DNA from 2 places in the Lentibacillus juripiscarius genome. Region 2 is predicted to be linked to the other one. Evidence: riboswitches for the same ligand, from Rfam matches in the RefSeq annotation. Region 2 holds a riboswitch; the other holds the start of a gene.
What was found. Region 2 has a riboswitch for S-adenosylmethionine ahead of ACFSUO_RS11055 (methionine ABC transporter ATP-binding protein). Riboswitches for the same ligand answer to the same signal wherever they lie in the genome.

Region 1 (3,953 bases), on a different contig from region 2:
GAAACCATTGGTATTGTCGGAGAATCTGGCTGCGGTAAAAGTACACTAGCCAGAACGATTGTCGGTCTTGAGAAGCCGACATCGGGCGATATCTTATTTGAAGGCGAAAGTATTACCAGTTATAACGCGAAACAAATGCATCAGCTCCGACGTGATATTCAAATGGTTTTCCAGGACCCATTCACAAGTCTTAACCCACGGATGAAAGTCGGCGATATTATTGCAGCACCATTAAGGGCTTATAATAAGACCAATCATTTAGAACGACGTGTGAAGGAATTGATGGAACTTGTTGGCCTTAATCCAGATGACCACTATAACCGGCTTCCGCATGAATTTTCCGGTGGTCAAAGACAGCGAATCGGAATTGCACGTGCCATTGCATTAGAGCCGAAATTGATTATTTGTGATGAGCCAGTGAGTGCACTGGACGTGTCCGTTCAGGCACAGGTTATTAATTTACTAGAGGATTTGCAGAAAGAGTTAAATATCACATATGTATTCATTGCACATGACTTGTCGTTAATAAAACATATCGCGGATAAGGTAGGGGTCATGTATTTAGGGGAAATGATGGAGATGTCTGATAGTGATTCGTTTTATAGAAACGCACGTCATCCTTACACCAATGCACTGTTGTCAGCAATTCCTTTGCCGGACCCTGACAGAGAAAAAAATCGTGAGCAAATTGTACTAAATGGAGAATTACCATCTCCTGCAAATCCGCCCTCGGGCTGCGTTTTTCATACCAGATGCCCGCTTGCACGGGATTATTGCAAAGAAAATACCCCTCTGATGGAAACGAAGGGGAGCAATGACCATTATGTATCTTGCTTTTTCCCTATTGAATCGGATACCCTGGATGAATTCGGCAAGAGCGTCGGAAAACAACCGGATTGAATGGCATTATTCCTCAAATTATAACGTTGAACATGCATACAATTAGATTAGTTCAACCTTAAGTTCCTTGCTTAGGTGATCGCTGTTTTCAGTGGATGTTTCATCAATCGACCAATTGCTGGACAGCATCTGCCTGAGCATGTTTAATTGTTCGTCGTTCATTGTCAGACCTGTCAGGCCTTTATCCGTAAGAGTATAATCTTTCTCTTGGATCATATTGAACTTAAGTTTTAATAGGTTCTGCAAGCCTTTAAAGGTAACAAATTTTATCTTATAGCCATCCATAATAATCGATTTAAATGCTTCTTCATCCTGCTCACTAAGTTTAATAAGCTCGCTGAAGTCAAATTGGGTGCTTAAATCCTTCCATGGGCTGATATCTTTTCTGTTAATTTGAGTGAGCAATTCGTCATCGGAAATACCATTGCTGCGCAGTGTTTCAATCATATACGCTTCCATCAGTGAAATCTTGTTTTGTTCCATAAAAAACCCTCCGTATTTTGATACTTTATTATAACAAATTGTATCGTATTCGGATAACATAGAGCATAATAGCCATATGATTTAACCATTTTCTGAAAAACAAACAATTTATGCTTGACAGTTAATTCAGTGTACGATATGATGCTAAGAAATCTTAAAATTTAATAAAATGATTCTTATCCAGAGTCGGGGGAGGAACTGGTCCTATAATCCCGCAGCAACCATTACTTGATAGTAATAAGGTGCTAATTCCAGCAAGCATTCGCTTGAAAGATGAGAAAGTGTGTAATGAAAAAAACCTCTTCCTCATCGGGAGAGGTTTTTTTCGTTCTAAATGAATTGGTAGGAACCGATTATTTGATAAAGATCGGCCAAAAACCAAGTAAATATATAGGGTAAATATGTTTAATCACGGGAGGTGAATAAAAGAGCAATGCCCTACTTTAATGACTGACCTACTAATTCATTACAAAAAAATTTATAGGAGAGATTACATTGACAAAAACGGACAGCTTATATAAAAAATCGTATTTTGGCCGGATTACTGAATTAAAGGAATATGCACCGGAGGCATTTCAATCCTTTTTTGCATTTAATGACAAGGCATTGACCGAGGGGGGTTTGTCGGTAAAAACGAAGGAATTGATTGCCGTTGCAGTGGCACACATTACTGGATGTCCGTACTGTATTGATTTACATGTGGGGAATGCGAAGAAAAATGATGCTGACAAAGAGGAAGTAGCGGAGGCTATTTTCGTGGCAACGGCATTGAAGGCAGGTTCGGCAGCCGCCCACGGTGTGAACGCCCTGAATGCATTTGATGGGGAAAGAGATGAGGAGCTATATAAAGCATCCTATTTCAAAAGGTTGAAGGAATTTGATCAACTCAATGGCGATACATTCAAGGCATTCGCTGCTTTTGATCAGAAGTCCATCACTGCAGGTAAGCTGACTGAAAAAGAAAAAGAATTAATTGCGGTGGCATCAGCACATACCACAGGCTGTGCTTATTGCATCGATTTGCATACGAAAAATGCCAAAAAATCGGGAGCAAGTTTAAAGGAAATATCTGAAGCTATTTTTGTGGCAGTGGCTTTAAAAGCGGGATCAGCCATTGCACATAGTGTGAATGCTTTAAATGCTTACGATGAGGCATAAGTCACCGGGAAGCACCAATTAAAAACAATAGAAAAGGAGTACTGATCAATGACAAAACAAATTCACTTAAATGGATTTATCCAAAATTCACCTTCCCCCCACTCAATGGGATTATGGAAACATGAAAAGGATCAGGGGGTAAATCATAACCACTTGTCATATTGGACAGAAACAGCAAAAATTTTGGAACGCGGGAAATTTGATGCAATGTTTATCGCTGATGTACTTGGAACGTACAGTGTATATGGAAATAGCCATGAAGCAGCTGCTCAGCATGCTGTCCAACTCCCAGCTCATGACCCGCTAAGTCCGATTTCTGCTATGGCTGCTGTAACGGAACATCTAGGCTTTGCGCCAACGATTTCTGCTACCTATGCACAGCCATATGCACTGGCACGACAATTATCAACGCTCGATCATTTAACGGAGGGAAGAGTCGCTTGGAATGTGGTGACATCTTACTTGGAAAGCGAAGCAGTCAATCTCGGACTTTCCGGCCGTCTTCCCAAGGAACTCCGCTATGATCGTGCAGATGAGTTTCTGGAAGTCGTCTATAAACTTTGGGAACATAGCTGGAAAGATGATGCTGTTGTTTATGATAGAGAAACTGATACATTTGCACACCCTGAAAAGGTTCGGCTGATTAAGCATGAAGGTGAATTCTTCAATGTACCGGGTCCGCATTTGGTCGAACCTTCGCCCCAGCGTACACCGGTTCTGTTCCAAGCAGGAGCTTCACCAAAAGGGCGAAATTTTGCAGCCAAACATGCTGAAGCTGTTTTTACCAAAAATCATTCACTGGATGCATTAAAGGCCTATGTTGCAGACATCCGAAAACGAACACAGGAACAGGGAAGATACCCGGAGGATGTTCTCATTTTTCCGATGATCCTGCCGATTATCGGGTCGACGGAAGAAGAAGCGTATACGAAATATGAAGATTTGACTAATCATGTCAGCTATGAAGGAACAGCTTCTCTGCTGTCCGGACATACGGGAATTGATTTTTCTCAATACGATCCAGATCAGTATATTGAAAATATCGAAACAGAAGCGGTTCAGGGAAATCTGGATATGTATACGAAAGATCCGAATAAGAAATGGACATTGCGGGAGGCCATCAAAAATCATGGGCTTGGGAATGGTACCGTGAAGTTTATTGGGACGCCTGAACAGATTGCAGATCGAATCGAGGAATGGGCTATTGAAAGCGATGTCGATGGTTTCAATATCGCACAGACCTACTCGCCGGAGACGTTTCGGGAGTTTGTGGATTTTGTTGTGCCTGAACTACAGAAACGCGGCATTTACCGGACGGAATATGAAGGAAAGACACTAAGGGAGAATATGTTTGGAAAAGGGCGAACCCATCTGCCTCGCAATCATCCAGCGAGAAATCTGGGCAGCTTGCA
Region 2 (3,953 bases):
CGTTCCAATCTTCTAAGGTGGAGTACGAATGATTTAGTGTGTTTTCAGTTATAAGTTCGTATATTAAGCAAAAAAAGTATTTATGAAATTCATTCGTTATTCTAAAAAATTCTTTTAGGAAGCCTCTGAATCAGCAGTTGTCATACACGGAGACTCCTGCGGGTGAACAACTGCGACAGTTGAAAAACTATAAAGATAAGAAAAGTCCCTTATCGTTTATCTATTTTGTTCGAAACATAGTCCCCTATAAATTGGAACAAGAACACAATAAGTACAATAAGAACAGTACATATGAAGACAACATCAAATTCTCGACGCTGGAATCCGAAGAAGTACGCATAGTTACCAAGTCCCCCGGCACCGATGACACCAGCCATCGCTGTATATCCAATCAGATTGATTGACGTGACGGTTATACCTGAAATAAGTGCCGGCATTGATTCTGGCAGCAGCACACGGAAAATAATCGTTCGCGTTTTAGCACCCATCGCTTTCGCTGCTTCCACAACCCCTTTGTCCACTTCCTTTAGGGCAATTTCAACGAGTCTTCCATAAAATGGTGCCGATCCGATAATCAGTGCGGGCAGTGCTGCGTTCGGACCGCGAATGGTACCGATTAGAAAATCAGTAAATGGGAAAAGCAGCAAGATTAAAATGATGAACGGAATCGCCCGGAACACGTTTACTACAGACGCCACCAAAAGATTCAGTACTTTGCTTTGCCATATACCGCCTTTCATTGTCAGATAAAGGAACAGCCCCAGCATGATTCCAAAAACAAACGTACCGACAAGTGAAAGAATCGTCATATAGAATGTTTCATAAGTCGCTGTCCAAAGCTCCTGTAATTCAATATTCGGAAACAATTCATTCCACATTCCGAATCACCTCCACTTCCACAGAGGTTTCATCCGCTAAATACTGCACTGCCCGGTCCATTTCATCCGGTTCGCCATCCATTTGTACGAACAGAGTTCCATATGCGTCATGCTGCATTTGTGTAATTTTCCCCTGTAAAATATTGATATCAATGGAGAACAGCTTTGCCAGTTTACTAATAAGCGGCTGATTCGCCGTTTCACCAACAAAATGTAATCTGAGAAGCCTGCCGGTGCTACTGGCGCTGAACAGTTTTTCTATATCATCATCTTCTTCATTGGACCCCATAACTTGTTCAACGAATTTCTTGGTGACTTGCTGCTGAGGCCGCAGAAATACATCCAGCACATCACCCTGTTCCACAACTTTTCCATTTTCCATAACAGCAACCTGTTTACAGATCTTCTTGATGACATGCATCTCATGCGTAATCAAAATGATGGTTAAGCCCAGCCTTTCGTTAATATCCACAAGCAGATCCAGAATGGCGTTCGTCGTCTCCGGATCAAGTGCGGATGTTGCCTCATCACACAAGAGCACTTTCGGTCTGTTGGCAAGCGCTCTGGCAATTCCGACACGCTGCTTTTGCCCGCCACTCAGCTGTGACGGGTAAGCATGTTCCCGTCCTGCCAGTCCGACGAGCTCAATCAGTTCCTGGACACGATCCTCACGTTCACGCTTAGGGACACCCGCTATCTCCAGCGGAAAAGCAATATTCTCCTTGACCGTCCGTGACCATAACAAATTAAAATGCTGGAAAATCATCCCAATATCCTGGCGAGTCATTCGAAGCTGACTGGAATTTAAAGCTGTTATCTCCTGTTCATCGATGACGATTTCCCCTCCGGTCGGTTCTTCCAGACGGTTCAAAAGCCTTACAAACGTACTTTTTCCAGCCCCGCTATACCCAATCACTCCAAAGATGCCGCCTTCATTTATATCAAGGGTTAAATCATCGACAGCTTTAATCTGGTTATTCGTTGTTGTAAATGTTTTGCTCAAACCCTTTATCGAAATCAACTAGATCAGATCCCCCTTTACTGTTCAAATTTAAAATAAAAACGCCTTTCTGCAAGAGAACAGAAAGACGTATACACAACTACAATCATTTCGTTCTCTTATCTGCCAAAGCAGCTACTTTGCAGGAATTGGCACCTTTCAAACAAAATGCATTTGAGGTTGCCGCGGTTTCATAGGGCCAGCCCCTCCACCGCTCATGATAAGAGTATGCTTATTTAATTTAGAATCAATAATAAAAATATTAGCAGTTCCACCCGACGCTGTCAATACAAATCAACCGTCATTTGCAAATAATTCTGGTTTATATTTCATCAAATAGCTGTAGATGTTCGGTATGGAATGAAATGCATAGACTTTTTCTTTTATCTCTCCGTTGTCTTTAAACAGTAAACACGGTACACTTTCAATTTGATAGTCCTGCATGTATTGAGGATGTAGTGACGCATTCATTTCATAGAAAATATTTTCCTGATGAACAGACTCAATTTTGTCCAGCATGGTTCTGGCCAGCGCACATGTGCCACAAAATGGGGTATAAATATATAAAATGTAATGATCTTTTTCCAGGTCGTTTTCTTGTATCTGCTGCAATCGAATCACCCTAAGCCAAAAATATCGGATTAACTGCAATCTCAGCGCCTACAAGTGCTTCTGCCAGCATGTGGACAGGTGTAGCCGCCACCTCCCGAAATTCACTTTCAATATGGATATGCCGGGCATGTGGAAGTTCATGGGTTAGCTGCCGGCGGATTTTGCTGCCTGAATCATCCTCATCAACCAGTATATAAACATCCCGGTTGTCCAAATCGTGCTTGTCAAGCAGTTCATCCATTTTTTCAACACCCAGTGTCCCATGTGTGCATATAATTTCGGTATCCTCATCGGTAAGCACTTTTTTGATTTGCAGCTTATCTGTTAATCCTTCCACTATAATAACTTTTTCGCTGCTATGTGTCATTCGCGTTGCACTCCTTAAAGAGAACATTTCTTATTCTTATGTCCAATTAAGCATATCCTATGATTTCCAGCGTCATTTTTAATTGTACAAAAAAACTGACTTGCACTACCTTAGGCAAGCCAGTCATACGTTTTCACGAGGAAAATTAATCTTCTTTAACCGCTGCTTCATATTGCTCAGCAGACAATAGGTTATCAAGATCCGCTTCATTAGCCGGTTCCACAACAATCATCCATGCTTTATCATATGGCGATTCATTGACAAATTCCGGGCTGTCTTCCAGTTCCTCGTTAATTTCGACTATTTTTCCGGCAATCGGAGCGTACAGCTCAGAAACCGTCTTGACGGATTCAACACTGCCAAATGGCTCATCGGCTTCAATTTCTTCACCTTCCTCAGGCAGCTCAACAAAAACAATATCTCCAAGCTCATCCTGGGCAAAATCAGTTATCCCGATGCGTACTTTTCCGTCTTCTTTCTTAATCCATTCATGCTCCTCTGTGTATAGCAGGTCTTTCGGCAGGTTCATGCAAATCCCTCCATCAACATAATATCATTTTCAGCATACTAGGTTCATGCCTATTTTTCTAGTATTCAATCTTATTTTTCCAGCCAATATTCATTAAAGGTCTCTTCTTTGAAACCAACTGTTACCTTCTCCCCGTCCGTGATAATCGGCCGTTTGATAAGCATGCCATCCGAAGCAAGCAATTCTGCCATTTCTTCAGTACTTGCATCCTTTATTTTGTCTTTAATATTCTGTTCACGGTACTTTTTGCCGCTTGTGTTGAAAAATTTCTTTGCCGGCAGACCACTTTTAGCAATGAAATCAAGCAGCTGTTCTTTAGTTGGTGGTGCGTCCACAATATGTACGTCCGTATAGGCAATGTCGTGGTTATCGAGCCACTTTTTTGCTTTCTGACAGGTGCCACACTTAGGATACCAATAAAACGTTAATGCCATGTGCTTCCCCCCTTTACTTTTCATTGTTGGTCAAGTTCATTATAGCAAAGAAACTAGCGGATGGGCGAGCTGAACTTTGAAATTTCGGAGATTCCCCTGTGAACATCGGGATGTTGATTGTGAACTTCGGGAT

Region 1: linked by a shared signal. The riboswitch ahead of ACFSUO_RS04730 (carboxymuconolactone decarboxylase family protein) and the one ahead of ACFSUO_RS11055 (methionine ABC transporter ATP-binding protein) in region 2 are both predicted to bind S-adenosylmethionine.

Annotation. Positions count from the first base shown of each region.
Region 1 is NZ_JBHUNA010000007.1:139,013-142,965, reverse strand. Features, by position in the region: gene ACFSUO_RS04740 (ABC transporter ATP-binding protein) at 1-900, shown strand, start outside; gene ACFSUO_RS04735 (hypothetical protein) at 943-1,383, opposite strand; SAM riboswitch class I at 1,557-1,663, shown strand; gene ACFSUO_RS04730 (carboxymuconolactone decarboxylase family protein) at 1,873-2,541, shown strand; gene ACFSUO_RS04725 (LLM class flavin-dependent oxidoreductase) at 2,590-3,953, shown strand, end outside.
Region 2 is NZ_JBHUNA010000022.1:58,232-62,184, reverse strand. Features, by position in the region: gene ACFSUO_RS11060 (methionine ABC transporter permease) at 210-878, opposite strand; gene ACFSUO_RS11055 (methionine ABC transporter ATP-binding protein) at 868-1,899, opposite strand; SAM riboswitch class I at 1,995-2,105, opposite strand; gene ACFSUO_RS11050 (thioredoxin family protein) at 2,173-2,499, opposite strand; gene ACFSUO_RS11045 (toprim domain-containing protein) at 2,501-2,857, opposite strand; gene gcvH (glycine cleavage system protein GcvH) at 3,003-3,386, opposite strand; gene ACFSUO_RS11035 (arsenate reductase family protein) at 3,458-3,820, opposite strand.